Regions from separate parts of the Exiguobacterium sp. QJM3NY_9 genome, predicted to be linked through region 2. Evidence: riboswitches for the same ligand, from Rfam matches in the RefSeq annotation. Region 2 holds a riboswitch; each other region holds the start of a gene.

Region 1 (10,137 bases), 800 kb from region 2:
GTCTGTTTGTCGTCATCCGTTAATGTAAAGTTTTCGACGAGGTCGCTTGGTAACTTCGAGACGTCCCATTGTTCATATAAGACGCCGCGTGAAGCAAGGAATGAAGAGACCTCATTTTGATCCGTATACCGTTCGTTTGTCTGTTGGAAAAGTACTGTTGCCATTGTAAATTCCTCCTTTTAATGAATCGCCTGTCGGCACGTTTGTAGTTTTAAGGTGTAACTGAACAAAAACTCGAATGCTTCCAACTGTTTTTTCGCTTCAAAGGCAGTCGGTGCCCAGACGGTGATGCCGTGATTGCGAATCAGGACGGCGCCGCTCTCGGCATGTACATGTGCTGCAAAGGCAGCGGCAAGCGTCGGAATGTCGGCATGGTTCGGGATGATCGGCACACGGACTTCCGCATCTTCTTCCCAACGGCCGAGTGCCTTGATGATTTCCTGACCGGCAAACCGAATCTCGCCTTGATCGCCGTACAGTTCCGAAATGACATTATTGTCAATCGTATGGACGTGAAGGGAACACCCGGCAGTCGTTCGGTTGAAGACCTCGACGTGGAGCAATGTTTCGGCAGAGGGACGACCCGTCTGTTCGCCGATCAGTTGACCGGACGCGTCGACATGGACGAAGTCGTCCGGTGTATCCTGCCGTTTGTCCTTCCCGCTTGCCGTCACGAGAAATTCAGTCGGTTGATCGGCTGTCCGGATGGCGAGATTGCCGCTTGTACCGGGGAACCAGTCGCGTGCTGCAAGTTCCTGTTTGACGGCACGTAATTCTTCATATCGTTTTAAGAAGGTCATGTGTACACCACCTTTGTCTGCAGATGATTCAATATGTCATGAAAGTTTTCAAACGGTGTATACGGGATGCCGTGCTGTTCACATAGCGTGATCAGATAATCCCGTGCATAAACGTGATCCGCCTGCTTAGCCAGTTCAAAATCTGTTACGGAGTCGCCGATCGCGATGATCGTGTCACCATTCTGCTTCAGCTTCCGGGCGATCGAGGTTTTGCAACAGCCGCATTGATTTGTACAGGCCGCGTCGCAGGAATGCGGCCATTCGATTCGAACCGTCTCCTGGCTGAAGTCACTGCCGTTGCAATAAATCGCTTCGTCCGTCAGTACATCCGCAAGAATCGGCTGGACAAAAAAGTCGATCCCGCCGCTGACGATGGAAAAATCAATCTCGTTTGATTTGGCAAAGGCGAGCAAGGTGTCGAAGCCGGGACGAATGACTGCCCGTTTCATCAAGAAATCAATGTAGTCCTGTTTTTGACTGGACGGAAGCAGCTGAAACATCTGTCCGACGCCGGACTGAATCGAGAGCGACCGGTCGAGCACACCTTGTTTTAACGGTTCAAATTTTTCCGGCGGAGCGAACTCCTGCATCAAGGCGATGATATTATCGTGCTCCGTTACCGTTCCGTCAAAGTCACATAAAATCCGGATTGTCATTTCGTGATCCCCCAAGCATCGAGGGCGACACGTAATTCCTCGTGCTGGCGGGCGGCACTTGTCAGTGATTCGCCGGCCAGTGCTGCGCCCAGTGCCTGGCGGAAAGCGGTGACTCCGGCCGCAGCACCTTGCGGATGACCGTGGACACCGCCCCCGGCATTGATGACAGAATCGACGCCGAAATCACGAACAAGCTGGGCGACGAGACCCGGGTGGATTCCGGCGGACGGGACCGGGAGAATTGTTTTGGTCTCACCGATTCGGGTCGCTTCGACGGCAATCCCGCGGGCCAAGTCTTTGGCGAGGGCGACATTCCCGTACGGCGACGGGAACAGTGTCAAGTCGGCACCGGCAATCCGCGGCAACGTTCCGAGCAGGACCGGGGCGGCAATCCCGTACTCGGGACTGGCGATCAAGGCACCGCTCAACGCCGGATGATTAAAGATCGGGACCGGGATTTCCGGATCGGCTGCCAGTTCCCGCAAGACATCAAGCCCGTATGTAAACGTGTTGAGCAGGAGGGCTGTCGCTCCGGCTTCGACCAGTCGTTTCGCCTGCTCTTTCAAGCGGAAGACCGGACCACTCAACGTAATCGCATAAAGGGCCCGTTTACCGGTCCGTTCATAGTGTGCATCGAGGACTTCCCGTCCAATCCGCGCCCGGTCGAGTGCCGGTGTCAGCGGATTGTCGTATAAGATTTCGTCATCCTTGACGAGATCAATCCCGCCGGCGAGCTGGGCTTCCAGTTGTTCCCGTAAAAAAACGATGTCCCGTCCGATGACGCCTTTGAAGATGCTCATCAACAGGGGGCGGTCATGGACTTGGATCAACTGGCGGACGCCCTCGATGCCGAATTTAGCACCGGGGAAATCCGGTGTGAACGAAGCGGGAAGCTGAAGATCCGTCAGTTTGATTTGACCGTCGAGTGACAGCTTGCCGAAGACGGTCGTCAAAATCGCCGAAAAGTCCCGTGAGACGTTGTGTTCCGGATAACGGATCGTGACATACCCTTTTCCGTCGTGTTCTTCCGTATGGACGACTTGTCCTTTAAAGGATTCAAGCTGTTGTTGTTCCAAGTGATTCAAATCGGTCCATGAGCCGACCGTCAGACCGAGGGCGATTTGCTCTGCCCGTTTTGGTAACTGATTGGTCACGCCGAGTTGGTAAGTTACGGTAATATACGCCATGATCGTCGTCTCTCCCTTGTTAAAAAATACAAAAATGGTCCCTCGTCAATGACAAGAGACCATGAAAAATTGCGCGTGGACTCTTATCTGTCAGCGTGTTAGCTGCAAGAATTAGCACCGTGCCAACTGGTCGGTTGCTGCGACATCATAGGGCTCGTCCCTCCGTCTGCTCTTGATAAGAATTGGATGAAATTGTGAAATCTAATTGCAATTTTTACATGAGATGGACGTGATGTCAAATAATTTTTTGAAAATTTATTTTTTTTGAAATCAGCTTCTATAGATGGCGGTCTTTTAAATGGTTTTTCACTAAAATTTGGAATTGACAGATGATTTAAGACGGGCGTAATATTCGAATCAACATCGAACACAACAACCACATATGACTCTTATCGTGAGTTGGCAGAGGGAATTGGCCCGAAGACGCCGCAGCAACCGACCATCCGGCACGGTGCTACATCCAACAGACATTCGTCTGAGAGATAAGAGGACGGATGATACCCCGCGCCTCTTTTCTATGACGAAAAGCGGCGTTTTTTTGTGTAGAAATGAAGGGGGAAGCAAGATGGCATATCAAGCATTTACAGAACAGGACGCCATTAAACGTGTCCGGGAACTCGGACTCATCGGACAGGAAGAAGCGACGGCAGAAGAAATCGGCGACGGGAACTTGAACTTAGTCTTTCGGATTCAGGCAGGGAAAGAACGTTTGATCTTGAAGCAGGCATTACCTTATGCAAAAGTCGTCGGGGAAAGCTGGCCCTTGTCACTCGAGCGGGCCTGGATCGAACAGTTGGCACTGAAGGAATTCGCAAAATACGCGACGCCATTCGTTCCACGGGTCTTTCATGCCAGTCATGAAGAAGCGTACACAGTGATGGAGGACTTGTCGCACCTGCAAATCGTTCGGACGGGATTGCTCGCCGGCGAAACGTATCCGCTCCTTGCAGAACATGTCGGTTCTTACTTGGCGCGGACGTTATTTTTCACGTCAGATTTTGCGCTCGGTCCAGTCGGAAAAAAGCAGGTCGCACGTGACTATTACAACCCGGATTTATGCGACATCACGGAAAAGTTAATCTTTACGGATCCGTTTTACGACGCGGAAACAAACAACATCGAGAGCGGCTTGGAAACAGACGTACAGCAGCTCTGGCAGGACGAAAAACTGAAGCGGGAAGTGGCGAAGCTCGAAACGTTGTTCATCACGAAAGGGGAAGCCTTATTACACGGGGATTTACATACAGGAAGCATTTTTGCTTCGGCGGGCGAAACGAAAATCATCGATCCGGAGTTCGCTTTTTACGGACCGTTCGGGTTTGATGTCGGTCAGTTCATTGCCCACCTCTGCTTTGCGGCGTATCCGAACTATGCTGAGTTGCAGGAGACGCGGGTGAAGGATATCGATACGTTCTGGCTGACGTTTGCTTCGACGTTCACGGCACTTTGGGAACGGGAAGCCGTCGAACCTTTCCGGACGGTACCCGGGCTTGTCGATGATGTCCTCAGTACAATTCTCCAAGACGCGCTCGGTTTCGCCGGTTGTGAACTGATCCGGCGGACGATTGGTTTGGCACCGGTCGCTGATTTGGAACAAATTCCGGATGCTGCGACGCGCCTCGAACGGAAACGTCATGCCCTACGCCTCGGGACGGCATTGATTAAACGGCGCGGCGAATGTAAGACGTTTACTGACCTCCGGAATTTCGACGTGACGGAGGAATTGAGCCGATGAGCGAGTTTATCCGTAGTGTCATCTATGAGCGGGCGTGCTTAATGATCCTTGATCAGACCCGTCTTCCGCAAGAAGAACGGTACGAAGTCATTCATGATTTGGCGCAAGCGGTCGAGGCAATTAAACAACTTCGTGTCCGGGGGGCGCCGGCAATCAGTCTGTTTGGTGGTTTCGTCCTCGTGCAGGAAGCGTTTCGGACGACGGGATCGCTTGACGAGGTCAAACAAAAACTGTTGACGGTATCGGCGGAATTACTGGCGACCCGGCCGACCGCCGTCAATTTGCAGAACGTACTCGATGCGCTGAATCAGCTTATCCTTTCGAGCACAACGCTCGAGGAACTGCCGAAACGTCTGGAACAAAAAGCAATCGCCCTTTATGAAGCCGATGCCAAGACGTCACGGCAAATCGGTGTGCATGCGTTGGAGCTGTTTCAATCGGGAGACCGGGTGTTGACGATTTGTAACGCCGGATCGATTGCGACAGCGGCGTACGGGACGGCACTGGCCCCGTTTTATCTTGCGAAAGAACAAGGCATCCCGTTATCCGTCTATGCGTCGGAAACCCGACCTTTGTTGCAGGGGGCGCGCTTGACGACATGGGAGCTGCAACGGGCAGGGATTGACGTCACCTTGATCACGGACAATATGGTCGCACATACGATCAAGGAAAAGCAGATCACCGCCATCATCGTCGGCGCGGACCGGATCACCCGTAACGGGGATACGGCCAATAAAATCGGGACGTTCCAGCTGGCGTTACTCGCACGTGCCTTCGGGATTCCGTTTTATGTCGCCGCGCCGCTGTCGACGTTTGATGTGACGAGTTTATCAGGTGACGAGATTGAGATTGAAGAACGCGATGCCCGTGAAGTGACGCAACTGGCAGGAACAGTAACGGCACCAGCCGGAACAGCGGTCTTTAATCCGGCGTTTGACGTGACGCCGCACGAGCTTATCACGGCGATCATCACGGAACTCGGCGTCATTGAACGGCCGAGCGTGGAAACGATTGAACAGGCAATCGGACAACAGGTCATCTAAACAGACAGGGGAGATTGAGATGAAAAAATTAGCATTCTTGCTCGCACCGGCAGTCTTGCTGGCTGCTTGCGCCAATAGTGAAGCGACACCGGCGAAAAAAATCAGCGGTGTGCCGGAAAGTGTCCAAGGCGACATCAAGATTGCCGTCATCCGCAATCTGGCGTCCGATGATCATACGAAACAATTTTTGGACGGTGCCCGGTCGGAAGGGGAGGCACTTGGGTTTAAGGTCAACACGTTCATTTCCGAAGGCAATGACGTCAAGTTCAAGGAACTGGTGGCGCAAGCCGTTCAGCAGGATTATGACGGACTGATCATCTCGCACGGAAAAGAAGATTATGCCTACGACATGATTAAACCGGCGATCGACAAAGGGATTCAGGTCGTGACGTTTGATACGGTGACGAAGAAAAAGGACCAGACGTTAACAGGCATCACGGAGACGTTCCAAGATGATCACAAGCTGGCAGAACTTTCACTCGATGAAGTGACGAAAGTGAAAGACGATAAGCCGGTCCGGGTCATCAAGTTGTGGTTCGGTCCGGGATTCGCACCGCTTGACCGCCGTCAGGAAATCTATAAGACGTATGAAGCGGACGGCAAAATCAAGACACTTGAAACGGTCGGACCGACGAATTTCCAGGATGTCCAGGGCGATATCGCGACGAAGATGAACGCGATTCTCGCGAAATATCCGAAAGGAAGCATCGATGCCGTCTGGGGAGCCTGGGATGAAGTCGCAAAAGGTGCCTATAAATCCTTAAAGGATAACAAACGTCAGGAAATCCCGTTGATTTCAATCGATGTCTCGAATCAGGACATCAACCTGATGCGTGAGAAGGGAAGCAACTGGGTGTCGACGAGTGCCGTTGATCCGCATTTGATCGGACAGACGGACATGCGCCTGCTCGCGAAAAAACTCGCCGGTGAAAAAACACCGGGCAGCTTTGATCTGGACGCTAAATTAGTCGAGCAAAAGGCGCTCAAAGCCGATACGACGATGTACAATCTCGATACAATGATCAAGGGCTGGAGCACATCCGAGAAATTCAATGAACCGTGGATGGAAAAACTGCGGAAAGCGAATGCTGCGAAATGACGCAGCTGGACGCGACGAACCGGCTCGAGATGCGTGGGATTTCAATTGAATTCCCCGGTGTCAAAGCGCTTGATGCTGTTGACTTTTCCGTCCGCCGCGGGGAAATCCATGCGCTCGTCGGAGCGAACGGCGCCGGTAAGTCGACGCTGATGAAAGTATTGGCGGGAGCGCATGCGGCGTATGACGGGACGATTTCGTTTGAAGGTGTGCCGTTGACGATCGATTCGCCGCGTGCCGCGAAACGGGCGGGAATTGAAATCGTCTACCAAGAAGTCGATACGGCATTGATTTCGTACTTGACGGTCGCGGAAAACATTTGTCTCGATTTGTTGACGAACGGACAGCTCAAAGGGGTCATCCGGCAACGCCGGTTGGAACAGATTGCCTTGGAGGCACTCGGGAAACTCCAGGCTTCGATTGATGTCCGGCAACGGGTCAGCGAACTGCGCCTTGCCGACAAACAGTTGGTCTTGATCGCCCGGGCACTCGTTCAAGACAGCCGTTTTTTAATCCTGGATGAACCGACGGCGCCGCTCAGTCAACGGGAGACAGAACATTTGTTTCGCATCATCAAGGAACTCGCGACACGCGAACAATTGGGCGTGATTTTCATCTCACACCGCCTTCAGGAATTATTTGAAATCTGTGAGTCGATTTCCGTCATGCGTGACGGAAAACTTGTCGCCCGCCAAGCATTAGCCGGGCGAACGAAAGAGACAATCGTTGAACAGATGCTCGGAAGACGTTTGCAACAGACGGACCGGCAAACCCGAACCGTTGGGCAAGCGTTGCTCGAGCTCGATCAAGTGACAGTCCCGGGTGAGCTGGATCAGCTGTCATTGACGGTTCATGCAGGTGAAGTGATTGGAATTGCCGGACTTGTCGGAGCGGGAAAAACCGAGCTCTGTAAGACGATTTTCGGAGCGACTCCGACTGTGGGGGGACAGATTCGGATAGCCGGCGAACCGGCGACCATCCGGTCGCCGCACGAGGCAATCAGACACGGGATTGGTCTGGTCCCGGAAGAACGCCGGAAAGAAAGCATCCTTGTCACGGATCCGATTTATCAAAACATGACCGCGGCAAGTCTCAAACAATTCGTCAATCGGTTCGGTTGGGTCAAGACGGGAACGGAACGGACTGCCGCCAACGCTATCATCAAACGATTGGCGATCAAATCAACGGATGAAACACAACGCGTGGAAGGATTATCCGGCGGGAACCAGCAGAAGGTCGCGATCGGCAAATGGCTCCTCGCCGATGCTGCGGTCCTGCTGCTCGATGAACCGACAAAAGGTGTCGACGTCGGGGCGAAACGGGAAATCTTCGACGTGATCGATCAACTGGCCGGAAAGCAAAAAGCGATTCTGTATGCGTCCAGTGAATTCGATGAATTGCTGGCGGTGACGGACCGGATTTATGTCATGTATGACGGGAAAATCGTGTTCGAGACGAATACGTCGGAGACGACGGAAGACCAATTACTGCTGTATGCGACAGGGGGGATGACTTGATGAACGAGGTACTTCACGAACCAACGACGGAACCAAAACCAAACACGGAACGGCACGCATCCGGTAAACGGCTGTTACGCTTTTTGAATGACTGGGGGATCGTCCTCGCAATCCTTGCACTCATCGTCTTTTTTGCCGTGACGGCACCAAGCTTTTTACAGGGCGCGAACCTGATTAATATTTTGCGCAGTATCTCGATTGTGACGATCATCGCGATTGGGTTGACCGTCTCGCTGACCGTCAACGGCTTTGATTTATCGGTCGGTTCGACCGCGACCTTTGCGAGCTCGCTCGTCGTCTCATTTTTTGTCTGGTACAGCCTTCCGCTTGGTCTGTCGATCGGCTTGGCGATTTTGATTGCCTTGAGCGTCGCGCTGGTCAACGTGTTATTGATCGTCAAATTCAAGATTCCCGACTTGTTTGCGACGCTTGCGACGATGTTCATCTTTGAAGGGGTGGCGATGACGTATACCGGCGGCGGATCAATCAGTGCCGGGATGCCCCGTCTCGACGGAACACCGACAGTCGGGATGATTCCGGAAGCCTTTCTAAAAATCAGTCAGGCACCGTGGATCATCCTAATCATGCTCGCCGTCGTGGCAGTGACGCATCTGTTTTTGAACCATACACGACACGGCCGCTTCTTATACATCATCGGCGGAAACCCGGAGGCGGCACACTTGACGGGGATCCCGGTGCATCGTTACCGGGCACTGGCCTATGTGATTGCCGGACTACTCGCGGCAGTCGGAGGAATCCTGCTTGCGTCGCAGGTCGGATCGTCACAGATTAATGCCGGATCCGGCTATTTGATGCCGGCAGTCGCGGCTGCCTTCATCGGTTCATCGTTTGCCGGACAAGGGAAACCGAACGCACTCGGGACATTAGTCGGAGCCTGCTTAGTCGGGATTCTTGAGAATGGGCTCGTTATGTTATCTGTTCCGTATTACTCATTGAATATTATTAAGGGGCTTGTCCTTGCACTTGCTTTAGCAACGACGTATTACCGGTTTCGAAAAAAATAATTAAAAAACAAGGTTTAACTTCGAATAGATTCGGTAATATTCAATATATGAAAGGATGGTGATGCACATGAATGATTATCAATGTAGAGGGAACGATCGCATGTCGCTTCGAGTAGAAGAGGATCACCGGACTTGACGAACGGAATAAGTTTATAGACACGGATTGTACCCGTGTTTTACGTGCACTCTGCACGAATCAAGAACGGTTTACGGCATGTAATCGTTCCTGAAACACAAAGGGGGAGTCGCTGCGGCGCCCCCTTTTTTGTGCGTATTGAGAGACTCATATGCCTTTCCAAAGGGACTACGGGTATGAGAAGATAGAAAGAGTCAGAAAATTCAACTACTAAAGAGCAAGGGGCCTGACAATGCGAACATACACAAGGGAGATTCAAGCAATCATCGACAACGTAGAAAAAGTAATCGTCGGTAAGGAAGATGTTATTACACAATCGTTAGCAGCGCTACTTGCCGGAGGACATGTCTTACTTGAGGATGTACCGGGTGTCGGGAAAACGATGCTCGTGCGCGCATTCAGTCGCTCAATCGGCCTGACTTTTAAGCGTGTTCAATTCACACCCGATTTACTCCCCTCGGATTTAACGGGTGTTTCGATGTATAACCAAAAAACAAGTCAATTTGAGTATCGTCCGGGTCCGTTGATGGGCAATATCGTCCTCGCGGATGAAATCAACCGAACCTCTCCGAAAACACAATCGGCGTTACTGGAAGGGATGGCGGAAGCAAATGTAACGGTGGACGGAGAAATCCATACGCTTCCGAATCCCTTCTTTGTCATGGCGACACAAAATCCGATTGAGCATGAAGGGACATATCCGTTGCCGGAAGCACAACTCGATCGCTTTTTAGTCAAAGTCAAGATGGGCTATCCGGATTTTCAGCAAGAGATGAAGTTGCTGAATCGATTCGAACGCGATGAACCAATCGACACGCTCGAATCGGTCATCGGGCGCGACGAATTGTTACGGATGAAGGAAGAAGTCAAGGAAGTCCACGTTTCACAACCGGTTAAAAAATATATCGTTCAGCTCGTCCAGGCCACGCGTGAGCATGCTTC
Region 2 (10,137 bases):
CTACTTTTGTCTCGTATGCACTCGAAAATAATAATACAGCCGATAAGACGATAGCTACGATGGCAGCCATATAGTATTTATTCAAAACCATTCTCTCCCTTCAATGTACCTTCGCTAAATTTTGATTCTTGGTTTCATAAACATCGTCACTTAGTTGCAATCGAAATTCCTCGATATGCATTACCAATATTATACTATTATTTCAACGGGGCTTGGACAGAAGCGCTCATCTTCGTGAGTGTTTGACGTGGTAAGAGCCGCGTCAGGAAAACATAGAAGGCATTGCTTGCACCAGGAATCACGAGCGTCTTGCCTTGCATGTATCCATCGAAGGATAGCTTGGCGACGGTTGGCGCATCCATGATGCCGGGGCGTTTAAACAAACGGGAAGCAGACAGGCCGGCCGTCGCTTCGAAATCGGTATGGGTCGCACCGGGACAAACCGCCGTCACTTGAATGCCGTAAGGCGCGAGTTCTTCCGTCAAAGCTTCTGAAAAACTTAAGACGTAGGCTTTTGTTGCATAATAGACGGCTAAGAAAGGACCGGCCTGAAACGCTGCCGTCGAAGCGACTTGTACAATCCGACCTTGTATACCTTGGTCCCGCATACGCTGTGCATAAGTTTTCGTCAGATGAGTCAGGGTCCGGATGTTGACATCAATCATGTTGAGTTCGCGGTCGAGATCGGTCTCGAGAAACTCGCCGAACAATCCGAATCCCGCATTATTGATTAGGATATCGACCGACTGGTGTTGTGTCGCCCGAAGTAAGGCTTCGATGTGGACGGGCTGTCCGATGTCGTATGGAAAGACATCAGCCGTTCCTCCTTCTTGTTCGACGAGATATTTCGTCTCGAACAGTTTTGTGGCATTGCGTCCAACGAGCAACAGATGGTCTCCTTGCATGCCATGTAACCGGGCGAGCTCGCGACCGATGCCTGCCGAGGCTCCTGTAATCAATACGTTCATAGGATCACGCTCCTGTTTTGTGGATTGAATTGATTAAAAAAGGGTATTAACTAGACGATAGCGTAGAACAAACAAAAAAGCGATTGAGCCGATGCTCAACCGCTTGGTCAATCGTGTTTGGATTAAAGGTAAGAACCGGCTCCGACGAGACGTGAACCCCAGTATCCTGATTTGAAGCTAGAGTATTTAACGCCGCCTGTTTCCGAGTTGACCATGCTTGTCTTACTTGTCGCGATACCGACGTGTTGGATGCCGCTACCGTGTGAGAAGAAGACGAGATCTCCCGGTTGAACGCTTGAGACGCTGACTTTCTTAGATGAAGAGTATTGTGAAGAAGACGAGCGTGGAAGTGTTTTTCCAGCTGCTTTCTTATAAACGTAGCTTGTGAAACCAGAGCAATCAAAACCGCGTGTTGTTGTACCGCCCCAGACGTAAGGCGTACCTTTATGTTTTGCTGCTTCGCTTAAGATCTTTGTACGCTTTGAAGAAGAAGTCGTTGTTTTCTTAGCTGTTGAAGTTGATGTTTTTTTCTTGTATGTTTTTGTATACTTCGTGTACACATAACGTGTTTTTCCACCGTAAGAAATTTTAGTCCAGCTACCTGATTTTCCTTTATAAAGGAATGTTTGACCTGCGTTAACTTTACCGACGATTGAAGATTTTGTAGAGGCACCTGAGCGAACGCGTAATCCGTTATCTGTGATTTTGACTTTAGTGACCGTAGCTGCTTCAACTTTACCTGTTCCCACTGACGCAAAACCTGAAACCACTAATGCTGCTGTCGCGACCGATGCTAGAAAACGTTTCATATGTGAATTCCTCCATTTTAATTAAAATTTATGTGACCGAGTTATATAATGAAATCATTAAGTGTTTGTTTAGGCAGTCATCCTTACGACTTTGTAAGTTTTTCTCTGCAGGAATATCTTAGCATGCGGTCGTGTGAAAACGTTTTTTCAGTTCCGCTACAAAATACCGCTTTTTTGTAATATAACTGCAATAATATCGTGGAATATTACAAAGAAGAAATTTCCATTCGCTAAATCACGACGAAAGTGGTAGATATGTGATACCTTTAATTCACAAAAGATTTTTTTGCTTTATCATTAAATACGTTACAGAACTTTGCTGTTGAATTTATAAAGAATAGGTGAATGCATATGCCAACTGAAAAAACCGATAAACCAGAACGTTCCTATACACTTGCCCAACTCGGTAACCTGACATTGAAGGATCTATATGAAATTGCGAAAGCAAAAAATGTTCCGCAATACCGGGAAGCGCGGAAGCGTGAGTTAATGTTCAAGATTTTAAAAGCACAAGCAGAATCAACCGGTCTCTACTTCCTCGAAGGGGTGCTTGAAGTCATCCCCGGCAATCCACAGATGCAAAACGATGGTGGTTTCGGCTTCCTTCGTCCCATCAACTACTCACAATCCTCTGAAGATATCTACATCGCCGCTTCACAAATTCGTCGTTTTAATCTTCGTAATGGAGATGTCGTCACGGGAAAAGTCCGGCCACCGAAGGAAAATGAACGTTTCCAAGGTTTATTGAGCGTTGAAGCAGTGAATGGGGAAGCACCGGACACGGCACGAAACCGTTTATTCTTCCCTGCACTGACACCGATCTATCCCGATCGTTTAATGCGTCTTGAAACAGAACCGCGTCATCTGTCGGTTCGTGTCATGGACATGATTGCGCCAGTCGGATTTGGTCAACGCGGATTGATTGTCGCACCACCGAAGGCAGGGAAGACGTCCTTGTTAAAAGAGATTGCGAATTCGATTCAAGTCAACCATCCGGATGTTGAGCTAATCATTCTTTTGATTGATGAACGACCGGAGGAAGTGACGGACATCGAACGTTCCGTACCGGGAGCAGACGTCGTCAGTTCGACGTTTGATGAGACACCGGATAATCACGTCCGGATTTCAGAACTCGTCCTCGAGCGGGCGATGCGTCTCGTCGAGCATAAAAAAGATGTCGTCATCTTGATGGACTCGATCACACGTCTGACACGGGCTTATAACCTGACCGTTCCGCAGAGTGGGCGGACGCTATCGGGTGGGATTGACCCGGCTGCCTTCCATAAACCGAAACGTTTCTTCGGAGCAGCGCGGAACATCGAGCATGGCGGCAGTTTGACGATTCTCGCGACAGCACTCGTCGAGACCGGTTCGCGGATGGATGATGTCATCTATGAAGAATTTAAAGGGACCGGCAACATGGAGCTTCATCTTGACCGGAAACTATCAGAGCGTCGCATCTTCCCGGCGATCGATATCCGGAAATCCGGCACACGGAAAGAAGAGTTGCTCCTACCGAAAGATCAACTCGATGCGTTGTGGACGATTCGTCGGACGATGAATGAATCAAACGAGTTCGTCGACAGTTTCTTGCGCAAGATTAAGGATACGAAAAATAATGAAGAATTCTTCGTTGAACTGTTGAAGGAAAAGAAGAAGCCGATTCGCCGGGCAGCAGCTAAACCACGGACGATCAAAACAGATACACCGACTTGAAAATAGGTATTGCGAGACGATGAAAAATCGTTTAGTATAGGAAGGTAACTTACTCTGGCTCAGCAAATGAACCAGGGCGGAAGGAGAGAAATCAACCATGAAACAAGGAATTCACCCAAACTACAACAAAGTTGTATTTATGGATTCAACTACTGAGTACAAATTCTTAACTGGTTCTACTCGTTCTTCGAACGAAACAATCACTTGGGAAGATGGAAACGAGTACCCACTCATCCGCGTGGATGTGTCTTCGGACTCGCACCCATTCTACACTGGTCGTCAAAAGTTCAACGCTGCAGACGGTCGTGTCGATCGCTTCAACAAAAAATACGGCCGCAAGTAATTGCGACCTATCCATTAAAAAACAGCCTGTCTCCATCACTGGAGCAGGCTGTTTTTGTATAGACTGAACTGGGCGCGATACGAAAGATAGGTTTTTAAGATAAAAGATGAGCCGATGGCGCCGGCAATGCCGATGACATAGGGCAGTAAATCGGGATTTTTAGCGAACTGCTCAAAGACACGACTGAATGAGAAGTGGCGACCGAGGAAATAACCAGCCCCGAGAAAAACACTAATCCAAATCAGTGCGCCGGTATACGCGTAGGATGCAAAGATCCGGAAAGGCATTTTCGAGACGCCTGCGAAAAAAGCAGACAGCTGCCGAAGACCAGGTATGTAGTATCCGATAATCAGGACCGATTTGCCATAACGAAGAAAGCCGGCTTCTGCCGTTAGGATATGTTTTTCTGAAATGCGCATCTTCGGACCAATCCGGTGGAGCAGCGGCATTCCGAGTTTGAGACCAAGGAGATAACTGATCGTCATCCCGATACAGCTGCCGGCATAAGCGGCGATAATCGTTCCGATTAAGGGTAAATTGCCTTGATGCATCCAAAAACCGGACATGACAAGTAACGTTTCATCGGGAACGGGAAGCCCGACGATTCCACCTGCGAGTAAAAGCGCAAGTCCAAATGAACCATATTGGTGAAGTACTTCATGTAATATGTGATGGATCGGGGACACCTTCCTTCATAAATTCTTCTTCTATAGTGTACAGGAAATGAGGACTAGTTAAAACGACAAGGTGGGGAATCATGGGAATGAACGGATGGATTTTTGATTTCGAGAAGTCAACTCTTTTTCTCATTATCGATTCGGGCTATACTCGTTAAAGTGACTAATTTTAGAGGACGGTGTTTTTGCAATGATGCATGTAATAAATCAGTACGGATGGATTGAAGTGATTTGCGGAAGTATGTTCTCTGGTAAGTCGGAAGAATTGATTCGACGTGTTCGACGGGCACAGTACGGGAAGTTGCCGGTCCAAGTGTTTAAACCGGCGATCGACGACCGTTACCATGAAGAACATGTCGTCTCTCACGTCGGCAACTCTGTCATCGCGGTACCGATGGCGACGAGCCGTGACGTGTACGCGGCAGTCGCACAAGAGACACAAGTGGTCGCGATTGACGAAGTGCAGTTCTTTGATGATGAAATCGTCGATGTCATCGAGGCCCTCGCGCAAGACGGAAAACGTGTCATCTGTGCCGGACTCGATCAAGACTTCCGGGCGGAACCATTCGGTAAGATGCCAGAACTTCTCGCACGGGCAGAGTTCGTCACGAAACTGCAGGCGATCTGCCTGTCGTGCGGTGACCCTGCATCACGGACGCAACGTTTAATCGACGGTCGACCTGCCAACTACAATGATCCAATCATTTTAGTCGGTGCGTCAGAGTCGTATGAGCCGCGTTGCCGCCACTGCCATGAAGTGCCGGGGAAATCGCAAGCCCTGCAACAATGGAAGAAACAGCAACAGAACTGATGAAGCAAACGAAGGACTGACTCATCAGTCAGGACTACATCAATCAAATGGCCGATACGCCCATCATTTCGAGGGGAGTATCGGCCATTTTTGTGCGCATTCATATTGTTTTGGACGGTTTAGACACGTATCGAAACAGTCTTCATCCCTTGCTTTTGCGTAGGGAAGACATCAACCGGTGTGGCTCAAACGACTATATTGGTGCACAAAGCGTGTTGCCTCGTGGACAATCGTTTCTTGATCATGATCGAGGGTCGCGACATGATAGGAGTCAAGCAGGCAATAGCTCCGTTTGTCCGTCGCACCGATGACTTGATAAAGGTAATCCGAGCTTTCAGGCGGGACGACATGGTCTTCGGCAGAATATAAAATAAGCGTTGGAATCTCGATGGTTGGTAAGAGCGGACGTGTCTCGTCAATCAAGGTTAAAAGTTCCGATGCGCAGACGACAGGGACATGGTCATAGATGATTTCAAACGCTTCACGTTTAATGTCTGGGGTACTTTCTTTTAAGTAGCGTGGACAGTCTTCGAAAGATAATGATTCATAGGCAGGAATCGATAACGCTGCATTGATCGTAATCAATCCGTCAGCAGGTAATCCTTCCGCGACGAGGGCGAGGGCAAGTGTCGCACCCATCGATTGTCCGGCGATGAAGATGGACGAACAATGATTGGTTAAGACGTCGAACCCTTGGCGGAGGCTTTGTTTCCAATCTTCGGCAGTCGACGCTTCGAAATCCTGGATACTCGTCCCGTGCCCGTCGAGGCGCGGAGCATACACAGTGAACCCTTGGGCGGCAAAATATTCTCCGACAGTGCGGACGCTTTGAGGGGTGGCGTTAAAACCGTGAGACAGTAAAATACCGATTGGACCTCGTTCAATCAAAAAATCTTCTGCGCCACACAGAACAGGTGATGATGAATTCATAAAGGGTTCCTCCTTCTATTAAAAAACTCGTAGTGCTTTAGGCGCACTACGAGATTATCGTAAGTATCATCCAAAGCATCGGCTTTGCTGGTCGGAGCACCTTGCATGTTGCAGGTTGCCGTGGGTTCGTAGAGCCAGATCTCTCGCCCACTCTTGATATATCGTATAGGAATTGTCGGAATAATCATTGTGAAGAGAATATCATTGATTGAAATACGTTGTCAAGACGTTAAAAAGAAGTCAAAATTGATAAACTGGGTAATTTGGTTTAATTTTGAAAATATGGTTGACTTGAGAAGGGAATCCCCGTAGTGTAAGCAGTAGATTCACGACATAAGAACGACTTGAAACATCACACATATGAACTTCATACCGCAGCACTTATCGAGAGAGGTGGAGGGACTGGCCCTACGAAACCTCGGCGACAGACTTCTTACGTCGTACTGTGCCAATTCCATCAGACGTTTGTCTGAAAGATGAGCTGAGCGGATTCTGCCTTAGTGCAGATGAGAGGACCCTTTTCTTTTAAGAGAAGGGTCCTTTTTTGATGTTTTTCTAAAAAAGAGAATGAAATACAATTCATTTTGTATTTTAGAATGACCTATGCTAATCTTGAGCTGTATAACTCAATAACCAGTTCTTCGGGGTAGGGTGAAAATCCCAACCGGCGGTGATGCGATCAATGGATCGACGAGCCCGCGACCTGCAGTGTACGCACTGTGGCTGACTTGGTGAGACTCCAAGGCCGACGGTAAAGTCCGGATGGGAGAAGGACGAAACAATGCGCTTGCTGCCATTTTCTGGAAAAATGTTTTCAGGGAAAGGTCTGTTTCTGTATGTGTAAAAACAGAAACGCGAGACGCTTATTTCGTCAATCCTTCAATCACGACGCCCCCTTTTACAGGAGGCGTCTTTTTTATTGAAAGGAGCGGAAAAAATGGAAACATTCATGAGTTATGCGATGCAACTAGCACACATGTTAAACGGTCAAACGAGCCCGAATCCGAGTGTCGGCTGCGTCATCGTCAAACAGGGGCGGATTGTTGGTTTTGGGGCCCACCGTTATGCGGGAGGACCCCATGCCGAAGTCGAAGCGCTCCTCATGGCAGGTGAAGCGGCACGCGGAGCCGATCTCTACGTGACGCTCGAACCGTGCAATCATCACGGCAAAACACCGCCGTGTACGGAAGCGATTCTAAAAGCCGGCATTGCGCGCGTCTTTATCGCGACAGAGGACCGCCACGCGCTCGTCGCAGGAAGCGGTATCACACGTCTCCGTCAGGCGGGGATTGAGGTTGAAGTCGGGTTGCTAAAAGATAAGGCGGAGGCATTATACGAACCGTTTTGGAAGGCAATCGAACGAAAACGTCCGCATGTCACAGTGAAAGTCGCCCAAACGATGAACGGGACGGTCGCGACGGGTGAACAACGCTTTATCACTTCAGAAGCGGCACGTGCTGACGGACGGCAGTTACGCGGGACACACGACGCGATTCTCGTCGGAAGCGACACGGTGATCATCGATGACCCGGCATTGACGTTGCGCAGTTCGACCGGCATCGAACCGGTCCGCGTCATCGTCGATCGGCGGGGGCGCCTGACGGATGAGTTTCAAGTCATGAATGACGGATTGAATCCGACGTATTGGTTGACGGAACAGCCACGAACAAGCGAACGGGCGAACGTGACGGTTTTCGTCGGGACGTATGCGACACCGGACCAAATCCTCGAACTTTTATATGAACAAGGCATCCGGCGTGTATTGATTGAAGGCGGTCCCACGATTCAATCCGCATTTTTAGAAGCGGATCTCGTGGATATGATCGAACTCTATCAGGCACCGTCCCTCTTCAGTGGGACAAAGTCTTTGACGACGGAACAGGACATCGAAGACCGTTTTGATTTAGTGAAAATGAACCAAATCGGACCGGACGTCCATCTCCAGTATGTACGAAAGGAGAGGATGACATGTTTACCGGATTGATTGAAGAACTCGGCACAATAAAACGGAAAGTCCCTCGACCGAACGGGTTGGCGCTCGAAATCGAAGCGACAGCAGTGCTTGACGGAACAAAGATTGGCGACAGCATTGCCGTTGATGGCATTTGTTTGACGGTGACGGCGATGACGAAGAGCGGATTCACGGCCGATGCGGTCCATGAGACGATCCGAGCGACGTCGCTGCAGACGTTACGGGTCGGAGCAGCCGTTCAACTCGAACGCGCGATGCCGGCGAATGGACGGTTCGGTGGTCACTTCGTCAGCGGGCATATCGACGGAACGGCTCGTTTTCTCAGCCGGCGACCGGACGGTGAAGCGATGGAATACCGTTTTGAGGCAGGCGATTGGAGCAAGTACTGTATTCCGAAAGGATCGATTGCAATCAATGGTACGAGCCTGACACTGCAACATGTCGGAAACGACGCGGTGACGATTTCATTGATTCCCCATTCACGCCAAGTCACGACGTTCGATCGCTTGCAGACGGGTGCCCTCGTCAATATCGAATGTGACTTGATGGCGAAACATCTCTATCACTTTACGCAGAAGGATGCGAAGACGGACTGGTCGGCATTTTTAGGAGGCGAAGCATGATGAACGGATTTGATTCGATTGAAGAAGCAGTGGATGACTTAAAACGCGGACGACCGATTATCGTCTGTGACGATGAAAACCGTGAGAACGAAGGGGATCTCGTGTTACTTGCGGAACACGCGACACCCGAGATGATTAACTTCATGATCACTTACGGCAAAGGACTCGTCTGTGTCCCGGTCAGTCCGGATATCGCAACACGACTCGAACTCCGACCGATGACAGATGTCAACACGGATCCGCACGGAACGGCTTTTACGATCAGCATTGATCATGAAGATGCGAAAACCGGCATCAGTGCAGCGGAACGGGCAATGACGATTCAGCGGATGTTGACGGATGGTCCAAAGCAGTTCAAGCGTCCCGGACATATCTTCCCGTTGATTGCAAACGAAGGCGGCGTCCGCGTCCGGCGTGGTCATACGGAAGCAGGGATCGATTTGGCACGGCTCGCGGGAAGCGCAGAAGCGGCCGTCATCTGTGAAATCATTTTAGACGACGGGACGATGGCACGGGTTGATGATTTAGTGACGTATAAAGCAGAACATGATTTAAAAATGATTACGATCGATGCTCTCGTCCGCTATCTCGAGCGCCCTGTCCGCCGTGAAGCGGAAGTCTTGTTACCGACGACGCACGGGGCGTTTCGGATGCTTGGTTATACGACACCTGACGCCAAGGAACATGTCACGGTGCTATCAGGTCAAGCAGAAGACGGGATGCTCGTCCGGGTTCATTCCGAATGTCTGACGGGTGACGTCTTCGGATCAAAACGGTGTGACTGCGGTCCGCAACTCGACGCGGCGCTCGACCGGATTGAACAAGAAGGTGGTGCTGTCCTCTACTTGCGTCAAGAAGGGCGGGGGATTGGTCTGATGGCGAAGCTGAAAGCTTATGAGCTCCAAGAACAAGGACTCGATACGGTCGAGGCGAACCATGCGCTCGGATTTGCAGCCGACTTACGCGACTACGCCGTCGCAGCAGCGATGCTTCAGGATCTCGGTGTCACGAAAATCCGTTTGATGACGAATAACCCGGATAAACAGCAAGCGCTCGAAACGTACGGCATCACCGTGCTGGAGCGGGTTCCGCATGAAGTACCGGCAAGTTTAGAAAACCACCAGTATCTCAAAACCAAACAGACGAAGCTCGGGCATCTGCTCGATCTCGAAGGAGGAAATTAAGATGGTATACGAAGGATTTTTAACGGGCGAAGGACTCCGGGTTGCGATCGTCGCAGCACGATTCAATGAATTGATCACCTCTAAATTAGTCGGAGGAGCAAACG
Region 3 (10,137 bases), 230 kb from region 2:
GTATTCCTATACGTTTGAACGGCAATTAAAGGGTGGCTCGTTACGGGAATGGCCAAACAGTCATGTCTCAGAAACAGAAATCCGTGACTGGAACCTGGAGCATGGGATGGAAGTCCGTGTCCAAGTCCTACATCAAGATGAGCGCCGGACGTCGCTTGAAATCTTAGCCGTCGTCGCGACGGATCAAGTAAAACCACTTGCAGAGCGAATCGTTTTTGAAAAGTGTATCGTCAAGAACCATGGCATCATCGAAGCGACGATTGACGGTCCACTGCAAGATGAGACGGGAAAACCGTTCTATTACACGACACCACTCGAAGACATGCGGTTCTTCCAACTGAAAGCAGGTCAACTCGTCGACCTCGTCATGTGGAAAGGTCATCCGGAGACATTAACGATTGTCTGGAAACACGCATTTCATTACGAAGTACCGACCATGACGGAATTACCGGCACGCGACGTATCGAGTGGTTCGCCCGAGTCCGTCACTGCGTCACCTGCAAACAAACAGACGAAAACAGGACGCTACGACAAGATGATGCAACGGAAACCGAAGGCGAAGAAAGTCAAAAAAGAGCGGCGCCTCCGGGAAAAGAAAGTCCAGCAACTCGAACGTCTCGATACGACGACATTACCAGGTCAACCAATCGAATTCGTCGATAAAACGGCACTCGATTTTGCTTCCTACGACGGCATGCGTCTCGTCATCGTCGGTAATGAGCAACAGCGCGCCGTCTACCGCGACTTCTTTGCGGAGACAGGGATTGAATTAATCCATCTTGGCGGTGACGCCCAAGCTGCGAAAAAAATTGCCTGTCTCGCGAAAAAGACAGATGCGATCGTCGTCATCAAAAGTCGCGTCTCCCACGCAGCAGCGGCACATGTTCTCGTGCAAGCAAAAAAGCACGATATTCCGTTTGCGATTGAACGACTCGATGGACGACGCTCTTTGTATACGGCGTGCCAGCAACAACTTGAAAAAGCAATGGTCCAACGTTTACTAAAAGACGAGCGTTAAAAAGTGAAACCTCCTCAAAAATAAACCGTAAAGAAAGGTAGCACTTATTTTTGAGGAGGATCTTTCGATGTCAAAACAATTAAAATTAGCAGCGCGCGAGTCGTTGCAGGGACGATGGGGCTTCATGGCATTAATGATGTTGTTGTTCTTAATCATTCAAGGCGTTCCGAACGGATTTGCGTCCTCACCCGAAGAGGATTTCCAATTTATCGACCTGATTGGTATGCTCTTGACGGTGTTGACCTTACCGGTTGCAATGGGATGGTCATGGCTCGCCCTATCCGTTGCCCGAGACGAGCAGACGAAAGTCGCAGATTTGTTTGAGCCGTACAAAATGTTCTTGAAAGCCATTGGAGTGTCAATCGTCCAAACCTTTTTCTTAGGGCTATGGTTCTTACTTTTCATCATTCCAGGAATCATTAAGTCATTCTCTTACATGTTGACGTATTACATCATTCGGGACGAACCATCGATTGGCATCCTTGATGCCATTACGCGTTCACGCCAAATGATGGATGGACACAAAAAAGAGGCGTTTTTCCTCGTCCTTTCGTTCATCGGTTGGTTCTTGCTCGGAATCATTACGCTCGGAATTGGTTTCCTCTGGATTGGCCCGTACTTCAGCGTCACAATCGCGAAGTTCTACGATCGCGTGCGTGGGGAAGAAGTTTCGACGACTGGTCACCGGACAGCCATGATGGATGCAAATCACAATGACTCACCGTTCGTATCACCAGAATGAATTGATTTTGAACAGCACCATACAAAGCAGGGATTGCCATCTTAAACCGATGCGCAATCCCTGTTTTTAGCTTCTAGACAAAGAAGTATCAAGAAACAGAGTGATTTTCCAAATGTTTTTTAATTCCGATAGGAAAAGAAGGTTTAAAGGTTGCTTTACTCTGCTAAAAGATGTACGCTAATTTCAATTATTCTTATCACGAGAAGTCGAGGGACTGGCCCGACGACACTTCAGCAACCCCGCATGAGCGGAAGGTGCTACTTCCAAGAGGAATTTATTCCTTTGAAGATAAGAGCCGACAGTAGACATTCGTCGCTCTTTTCTAAACGAAAAGAGCGATTTTTTATGCAAAAAGGGGGCACAGGGGATGGAATACGGATTTTGGTTACCAATCTTCGGAGGTTGGTTACGAAACGTCGAGGATGAACAAATGCCGGCGACATTCGATTATGCGAAACAAGTCGCACAGACGGCAGAACGGATTGGCTTTTCTACGACATTGATTGCAGAATTGAATTTAAACGACATTAAAGGAATAGCCGAACCGAGTCTTGAGGCGTGGACGACGGCAGCGGCGATTGCGGCGACAACGGAACGTTTGGAAATCATGACAGCCGTCCGGCCCGGTTTTCATAATCCGGCGACGACAGCGAAAATGGCGGCGAACCTCGATCAGTTGAGTAACGGACGTTTTACGCTCAACGTCGTTTCGGCCTGGTGGGAGGAAGAAGCCCGTCAATACAATGGGATATTTACAGCCCATGACGAACGATATGCCCGGACGGAAGAATTCGTGACGGTCATGAAAGGATTATGGGCGGACGCATCACCCTACAGTTTTGACGGAGACTACTATCAGCTGGAACGGGCAGAGCTTCACCCGAAACCCGTTCAGCGTCCCGGAATCAAGCTCTACGCTGGTGGTGAGAGTGAGACGGGGAAACAGACGATCGTCAATCACTGTGATGCCTATGTCATGCATGGGGGAACGGTTGATGAAGTCGCGACGAAAATTACGGATATGAAAATCCGCCGCGCGGCGACCGGGAAGCAGCCGCTTGCGAGTTTCGGACTGGCAGCCTATATCATCTGTCGCGAGACGGAAGAAGCGGCGCTCGAAGAATGGCGCCGGATTACGAACGTCAAGGAAGACGGTGCCGGATATGCCGGATATGACGACTTCGTCAGTAAATCGCAACTCGAACAACAGGTCAAACGAAATGACTATTCGGTCTCAAACCGTGGACTGCGTCCGAACCTGATTGGGACGCCGGATCAAATCGCAGAACGGATTCTTGAATTTGAAGCGGTCGGGGTGACGTTGCTCTTGCTCCAATTTTCTCCGCAACTCGAAGAAATGGAACGCTTTGCCCGCGAGGTCATGCCACGTGTCGAAGCGAAACGAAAGGTAGGTCAACTAAAATGACGAAAATTCATATCTTACACGAAAATCAGGAATGGACGGATCATTTAATCAAGCGACTCGAGGAACTCAACTTACCGTATGAACAGTGGCACCTCAACGAAGGGGTCGTCCCGCTCGACGAAACACCACCGGAAGGCGTTTTTTACAGCCGGATGAGTGCCTCGTCCCATACACGCGGACACCGGTATGCACCAGAATTGACGGAAGGGGTCCTCGCTTGGCTCGAAGAACATGATCGGACCGTTTTCAACGGAACCCGTGCGTTACGACTCGAGGTCAGTAAGATCAACCAATACACCGCCTTACGCAAAGCAGGTATCCGTGTTCCGAAAACGACGGCAGCCGTCGGACGTGATCAAATCGTCCAAGCCGCTCAAAACATCGGAGTATCGTCGTTCATCACGAAACACAATCGTGCCGGTAAAGGACTCGGCGTTCAATTGTTCCACTCGATTGAAGCACTCGAGACGTATCTTGACGGACCGACATTCGATGAGCCGGTCGACGGCATCACGTTGATTCAAGAGTACATTCAAGCACCTGAACCGTATATTACGCGTTGTGAATTCGTTGGTGGTAAGTTCGTCTATGCGGTCCGTGTCGATACGTCGGAAGGATTCGAGCTCTGCCCCGCGGATGCTTGTGTCATCGATGATTTGTTCTGCCCGGTTGGGGAAGAGGCGGCAGAGACACCGATGAAATTCCAAGTTGTCGATGGGTTCGATGACCCGATCATCGCTCAGTATGAAGCGTTCTTGCAGGAAAATAAAATTGCGGTCGCCGGGATTGAGTTCATCAAGGATGCGGACGGGACGATTTATACGTATGACGTCAACACGAATACGAATTACAATTCGGACGCTGAAGCGGCAGCTGGGAAGTTTGGGATGCTGGAACTCGCCAAATTCCTCGGTCATGCGTTAGAACGTCAAACCGTGAAGTGAACATCGAAAACCACTTGAAGTAAGAAAAATACCCTGATTGTGCCGTAGTCGAGCGTTAGAACGACGGACATCAGGGTATTTTTAAACTAAAAGGAGGTGGTGTCATGGTGACGTGGCGTGAAGAAAAAGTACTTGCGATTCCAATCGAACAGGCGTGGCATCTGTTTGATCACGATCGACTGCAACGACTCATTCCGGGGGTAGTCCAACATGAGGTGATTGAACGTAAGCCGGGCGTCGTCGGATCGACGTACCGCCAAACCTACATGCAAGGGAATCGTCTTGAAACCTACATCGTGACCGATCTCGCTTATACGAATGAACCGGACTATAAACAAAATACGATTGGTTTTACGTTAGCGAAGATGTTTCGCCTTGAGATGTCGTTTGCGCTGAAGCGAATCGATGCGACGAACTGTCGTTTGATTTACACGGGGAAAAATGAAGGCGTCAACTTCGTCGGTCGCAGTCTCTTATCGTTAGGCGGAGAACGTGAAAACGAGAAAATCGTCAAAGGATTTCTCGAGCGGCTCGAAACAGAGGTTAAACAAATCCAAAACTAAAAACAGGTGTCTTCCCTTCCGGTCATGACGGAAACGGGGAGACACCTGTTTTAGTGAAGAACGACGCAGTCGTTCGTTGTTCTACTTAATGGTGGTGCGAGTATGATTTTGTGCCTGTCGGAAGACCGGAGAGGTAGCCGACACCACCTGTTTTTTGGATGCCGATGCCATCTTGCATCGCTTGTTCAAGTTCTTTTGGGTCAACTGCTGTGATCTGCTTGCCGTCAAGACCTTCACCTGGGTGTTGGTAGTTGCTGAGCAAGTAGCTATAGCCACCGACACGGTCGAGCGAACGGAGTCCGGTCGCTTCTGCACCGACGGGAACCGACAGGATACGTGAGAGTTTCTTCGTTTTCAAGTCGTATGCCCAGACGAAGTTATTCGTGTGCAGTGAGCTGTCCTCACCGATGAACAACGTATTCGATGCAGCAGAGTAAGCGAGGTTATCCGGGTTTGCGACGAGGTTCGGATTCGCTGTGTTTCCGTAAGCATCCGGTTGCGCTAAATCTTCACCGATGACAAGGGCGTTCATCCGTGTTGGGACATAAGAGCTGTCGATTTTTTTAGCACGACCGAGATCGAGTTCATACGTCACGCCAGATTCACGTTTTTCGAACTGGATGTCATCTTGGACGGCACCGGCTTGTTTTTCTGTGCTACCTGACACGTAGGACAGCGCGATGTATGCTTTCTTGTCTTTTTCGTTGACCGTGATGCCTTCCATCTTGTTGAACTCAGATGTCGCACCGAGTATCGCACCATAACGACGTGATTCGAGGAAAGCAGCTGCTTTCTCCATGCCTGGTTTCACTTTCAAGTACTCGACGTTTTTGCTTGCTGCCGTTTTGACTGCTGTGAAACCAGGTGTCGGTTCAGTCGCCGTTTCGAAGATGTCACTGAATGTCGTCCCGTTGTCGATGATCTTTTTGACAGCAGCATCTGACGAATGGCCGAGTTTAATCCATTCGAGTTTACCGGCGCCGCCTTCAGTCGCCTTCGTTTGGTTGAACTTTGCTGCGTAAAGTGTTCCTTTTGAGAAGTCTTTTTTCTTATCCGCGACGTACATGAACATCATCGTGTTATTGCCGTCATCTCCGAAGATTGCCGTTTTTTGGTCAGGCAAGACTTGCATCATCTCGTGTGAGAAACGACCTGTACTGTAGTGCTTGACGACAGACGATTGTCCTTTACGGTCGACTGAGATTTCAGGTGTGAAACCGTAGAAGTATGGGTTGGCTTTACTTGCGTCACCGAAGTAACGTTCTGCGAATGCAGAGACTTCTTTATACGCGGATGAATTTGAATCGGCTTCGAACGCACGCGCATCCGGCTCGTATTCTTCAGAACCAAGGTGTGTTCCCCATGGTGTCGTTGATCCGTTACATGGTGTCCACAGTCCATTGACGTTTTTGAAGTCGATTTTGCTCGATTTTTTGACCGCCAGTTTACCGGTCTTTTTATCCTGTGTGACTTCTGTCAATGTCATCGACGCCGGGAGTCCGCGGACGGCGTTGCCTGCATTGTCGATTGAATCGTATTCGAAGTGCGAGACCAAGTACTTCTTACCGTGGACTTCGAGTAAGCTGTTCGAGTCCGGTGCGTCCGAGACGAATGCTTCCGGCTTATCAGGAACACTGCGATCGATGATTGGATCACCATTGACATCGATGGGGGTACCGGCTGCGATTTTTTGTCCTTTATTGTCGACGATTTTATCTTGCGACAAGAACAATTGGTTGTAATCGAGTGCTTTTACTTCTGTTTTACCATTCTTATATGTGATTTTAACTTTAGCATCTGTATATGTTTTAACCATTTGATCAATCGTCTTTGGTGCATCCATCGATAAAAATTCAATGTGTTTGATGGCTTGATGTGAACGATGTTCGTTTGATTTAGCATCTGCGAGTGTTGGAATCAGACTCGATGATAAAAGTGCTGCCGATAGACCGACAAGAAGTGTACGTTTCATGTTTGTTTCCCCCCATGTTGTTTTAAACTCGTGTTGTGGCTACGTTCTTAATTAAAACAAGCGATTGTGTAGGCGGTGTAAAGAAAGCGAGACAGTCTGGTGTCGGAAGGTTAAGAATGGATTTACAAAAAAAGACTGCCCTTTATTTAAAGGACAGTCGGCAGATCAATGTGCGTATAACGCAGTCAATTGTTGTTGAATCGAGTCGTTGTTGAGGTACTCGTCGTACGTCGTTTCTTTATCGACGATGCCGTTCGGTGTGAGTTCGATGATGCGGTTCGCAATCGTTTCGACGAACTGATGGTCATGCGAGCTGAAGAGCATCGCACCTTTGTAAGCAATCAAGCCATCGTTGAGTGCTGTGATCGATTCGAGGTCTAAGTGATTCGTCGGATCGTCAAGGACGAGGACGTTTGAACCACTGAGCATCGCTTTCGATAACATACAACGGACTTTTTCTCCCCCAGAGAGGACTGACGCTTTTTTCATGACTTCTTCTCCGGAGAAGAGCATCCGACCTAGGAAACCACGGAGGAATGTGTCACTTTCATCAGCTGGTGAGTATTGGCGCAACCAATCGAGAATCGTTTTGTCAGACCCTTCGAAGAACTCCGAGTTGTCTTTTGGCAAGTACGATTGTGACGTCGTAACACCCCATTTGAATGTCCCGCTGTCTGCTTCCATTTCACCCATCAAAATTTTAAACAGTGTTGTGATGGCGATATCGCTTTGGCTGATGAACGCCACTTTGTCTGTTTTATTTAATGAGAAACGGACATTGTCGAGGACTTTGACGCCATCGATTGTCTTCGAGAGACCTTCAACCGTCAACAAATCGTTTCCGATTTCACGTTCCGGTGAGAAACCGACGAACGGATAGCGGCGTGATGACGGACGGATGTCATCGAGTGTGATTTTATCGAGCAACTTCTTCCGTGATGTCGCTTGCTTCGCTTTTGAAGCGTTCGAGCTGAAGCGCGCGATGAAAGCTTGAAGTTCTTTGATTTTTTCTTCTTTTTTCTTGTTTTGGTCGCCAGCCATCCGTGAAGCGAGTTGGCTTGACTCATACCAGAAATCATAGTTCCCGATATAGAGTTGAATTTTCCCGTAGTCGAGATCGGCCATGTGTGTACAGACGTTGTTGAGGAAGTGACGGTCGTGGGAAATAACGATGACCGTGTTCTCAAACCCGATCAAGAATTCTTCGAGCCATTTGACGGCTTTCAAATCAAGACCATTGGTCGGCTCATCGAGTAACAGAATATCCGGCTTACCGAACAACGCTTGCGCGAGCAAGACTTTAACTTTTTCTCCACCTGTTAATTCAGCCATTGTTTTCGTGTGAAGGCTTTCTTTGATTCCGAGACCTTGAAGGAGCATCGCAGCTTCAGACTCAGCTTCCCAACCATTCATTTCTGCGAATTCTCCTTCGAGTTCAGCGGCACGCATGCCGTCTTCATCCGAGAAGTTTTCTTTCATATAAATTGCATCTTTTTCTTTCATGACTTCATACAGACGTTTGTGTCCCATCATGACGGTTTCGATGACTTGGAACTCTTCATATTCATAATGGTTCTGACGGAGTACGCCAAGACGCTCACCCGGTGTGATGATGACATCGCCTTGTTGTGCTTCGATGTCTCCTGCAAGAATTTTGAGGAAAGTCGATTTACCGGCGCCGTTCGCACCGATCAGACCGTAACAGTTACCTGGTGTGAACTTGATGTTGACGTCTTCGAATAATTTGCGGTCCGCAAAGCGGAGGCCGACGTTTTGTACTGTAATCATATAGAGATGAACCCTCGTTTCTAGTGTGTGATGTGCTGTTACGAGTGTACCACAAAATGATACGGCTCGTTTCAAGGACAAAGTTCTTTACATGTTAAGACAGATTCTAAAAATAAGCAACCATGGTCATGAAACATTTTTTGAAATCAACCGTATAAGTTAAAGAGACAGGATGAAGGAGGGATGAGAAATCATGGCAACATTGTTTACCTTACTGTTTTTCGCACTCATCGCCTTGTTAGGAATCGAATTGTATAAATATATCCAAGACAAAATTGACAAAGGGGACTCATAATGAGAGAAATCAAACCAAAGAAAAGAATTAACCCAGCGATGATCATCGCCGGTGTAATCGTCGTTGCACTCCTTGCCATGACACCGTTCATCGTCGAACAGATTGAACCGGGGCAAGTCGGCGTCGTCTACAAACCGTCAAGCGGTGTCCAGGACGAAACACTTTCGCAAGGGTGGCACGTCGTTTCACCGATCACACGTGTGACAGAGTATCCGATTCGGACACAAACGAAGTCGCTCGACAATATGACACTCGCGACAAAAGACGGGAAGAACATCGTTGTCGACTTTACGTACAGTTTTGCAGTCTCTCCCGATCAAGTCACGAAAGTATTCAATAAGTTCGGACCGATCGAAATCGATGAAATCGCAGATGGCTATTTGAAACAACGTTTATATGATGCGTCACGAGAGCAAATTTCGAAAGTAACTGTACTCGAATTGTTCGGTGAAGAGTCAGGAAATGTTTCAACGAGCATCCAAACGCAATTTGCAGAAGACGTTAAAAAAATCGGTTTCATCATTGAGGACGTTGCACTCGGTGCTCCGAAACCAGATGAAAAAACACAAGAAGCCATCGATTCTCGTGTTAAAGCCTCACAAGAGCTAGATAAGAAGAAAACGGATCTCGCGATTGCCAAAGCTGAAGCAGAACGACTTCGTGTCGAAGCACAAGGGGAAGCAGATGCGCGTTTGATTGAAGCGCAAGGTCTGGCGAAAGCACAGAAGGAACTTCAAAAAACGTTGACTGCCGAAATGATTCAATATGAAGCTGTCAAGAAGTGGGACGGGAAGTCACCACTTGTGAGCGGGTCGGGCAGCATGGTTCAGTTACCACTTCCAGATCAAGAAACAGAGAAGAAATAAGTAATGAAAGTACACCTTCAGACGAGAAGGTGTATTTTTTTATGGTTTTTTTAAGTAGTAAATTATAATTTTGATAAAATGAAACGATCTAATAAATGAGTTATATCAAGCAAATAAACATATTCCAGGAAAAAAATAAGAAAGATACCTCTTTTTAATTGTAAAATAATTGGTTTATTTTAGTGTTTATAAGGTAATTATTGAAGTGAGTCATGAATGAGTTAATTGTAATTGGTCGTTAGGAGGGGGAGGTAGTGGTTGATAAAAAAATCTCCAATCCAATCTATCCCAACAATACTAGTGCTTAGTATTTTCTTGTCAGGTACACATGCTTTAGCGAATGCAACTTCGACTACGATTAAAGGTAATCCGACGTTAAAAGAATGTGTAAGCATTCTCGAAGCACAACCGTCACCTGACCAAAATGCAATCGATTATTGTGAAAACACCTTGAAGGAAGCAAAAAATGAATTTATCGAAGAAACAAAAAAGGAAGGAGACGATAGGGCAAAGGTTGAGGATC

The links. A riboswitch is a leader RNA that binds a small molecule or an ion and turns the genes downstream of it on or off. The one in region 2 is predicted to bind S-adenosylmethionine.
Region 1: another riboswitch for S-adenosylmethionine. It lies ahead of AC0VYQ_RS02390 (2,3-diketo-5-methylthiopentyl-1-phosphate enolase); the one in region 2 lies ahead of ribD (bifunctional diaminohydroxyphosphoribosylaminopyrimidine deaminase/5-amino-6-(5-phosphoribosylamino)uracil reductase RibD).
Region 3: another riboswitch for S-adenosylmethionine. It lies ahead of AC0VYQ_RS15060 (LLM class flavin-dependent oxidoreductase); the one in region 2 lies ahead of ribD (bifunctional diaminohydroxyphosphoribosylaminopyrimidine deaminase/5-amino-6-(5-phosphoribosylamino)uracil reductase RibD).

What each region holds. Positions count from the first base shown of each region.
Region 1 covers NZ_CM149679.1:468,932-479,068, forward strand. Annotated here, with positions in the region: gene AC0VYQ_RS02375 (1,2-dihydroxy-3-keto-5-methylthiopentene dioxygenase) at 1-164, opposite strand, end outside; gene AC0VYQ_RS02380 (methylthioribulose 1-phosphate dehydratase) at 180-800, opposite strand; gene AC0VYQ_RS02385 (2-hydroxy-3-keto-5-methylthiopentenyl-1-phosphate phosphatase) at 797-1,456, opposite strand; gene AC0VYQ_RS02390 (2,3-diketo-5-methylthiopentyl-1-phosphate enolase) at 1,453-2,679, opposite strand; SAM riboswitch class I at 2,724-2,825, opposite strand; SAM riboswitch class I at 3,030-3,132, shown strand; gene mtnK (S-methyl-5-thioribose kinase) at 3,209-4,378, shown strand; gene mtnA (S-methyl-5-thioribose-1-phosphate isomerase) at 4,375-5,421, shown strand; gene AC0VYQ_RS02405 (sugar ABC transporter substrate-binding protein) at 5,441-6,520, shown strand; gene AC0VYQ_RS02410 (sugar ABC transporter ATP-binding protein) at 6,517-8,034, shown strand; gene AC0VYQ_RS02415 (ABC transporter permease) at 8,034-9,059, shown strand; gene AC0VYQ_RS02420 (AAA family ATPase) at 9,428-10,137, shown strand, end outside.
Region 2 covers NZ_CM149679.1:2,720,123-2,730,259, reverse strand. Annotated here, with positions in the region: gene AC0VYQ_RS13830 (hypothetical protein) at 1-85, opposite strand, end outside; gene AC0VYQ_RS13825 (SDR family NAD(P)-dependent oxidoreductase) at 198-968, opposite strand; gene AC0VYQ_RS13820 (C40 family peptidase) at 1,091-1,777, opposite strand; gene rho (transcription termination factor Rho) at 2,129-3,493, shown strand; gene AC0VYQ_RS13810 (type B 50S ribosomal protein L31) at 3,591-3,836, shown strand; gene AC0VYQ_RS13805 (DedA family protein) at 3,872-4,522, opposite strand; gene AC0VYQ_RS13800 (thymidine kinase) at 4,707-5,324, shown strand; gene AC0VYQ_RS13795 (alpha/beta hydrolase) at 5,496-6,254, opposite strand; SAM riboswitch class I at 6,315-6,417, opposite strand; SAM riboswitch class I at 6,633-6,737, shown strand; FMN riboswitch at 6,888-7,032, shown strand; gene ribD (bifunctional diaminohydroxyphosphoribosylaminopyrimidine deaminase/5-amino-6-(5-phosphoribosylamino)uracil reductase RibD) at 7,192-8,238, shown strand; gene ribE (riboflavin synthase) at 8,223-8,849, shown strand; gene ribB (3,4-dihydroxy-2-butanone-4-phosphate synthase) at 8,849-10,033, shown strand; gene ribH (6,7-dimethyl-8-ribityllumazine synthase) at 10,035-10,137, shown strand, end outside.
Region 3 covers NZ_CM149679.1:2,949,901-2,960,037, reverse strand. Annotated here, with positions in the region: gene AC0VYQ_RS15070 (DUF2325 domain-containing protein) at 1-1,018, shown strand, start outside; gene AC0VYQ_RS15065 (DUF975 family protein) at 1,086-1,760, shown strand; SAM riboswitch class I at 1,951-2,055, shown strand; gene AC0VYQ_RS15060 (LLM class flavin-dependent oxidoreductase) at 2,128-3,186, shown strand; gene AC0VYQ_RS15055 (ATP-grasp domain-containing protein) at 3,183-4,130, shown strand; gene AC0VYQ_RS15050 (SRPBCC family protein) at 4,235-4,693, shown strand; gene AC0VYQ_RS15045 (PhoX family protein) at 4,779-6,665, opposite strand; gene AC0VYQ_RS15040 (ABC-F family ATP-binding cassette domain-containing protein) at 6,831-8,453, opposite strand; gene AC0VYQ_RS15035 (prohibitin family protein) at 8,748-9,614, shown strand; gene AC0VYQ_RS15030 (hypothetical protein) at 9,873-10,137, shown strand, end outside.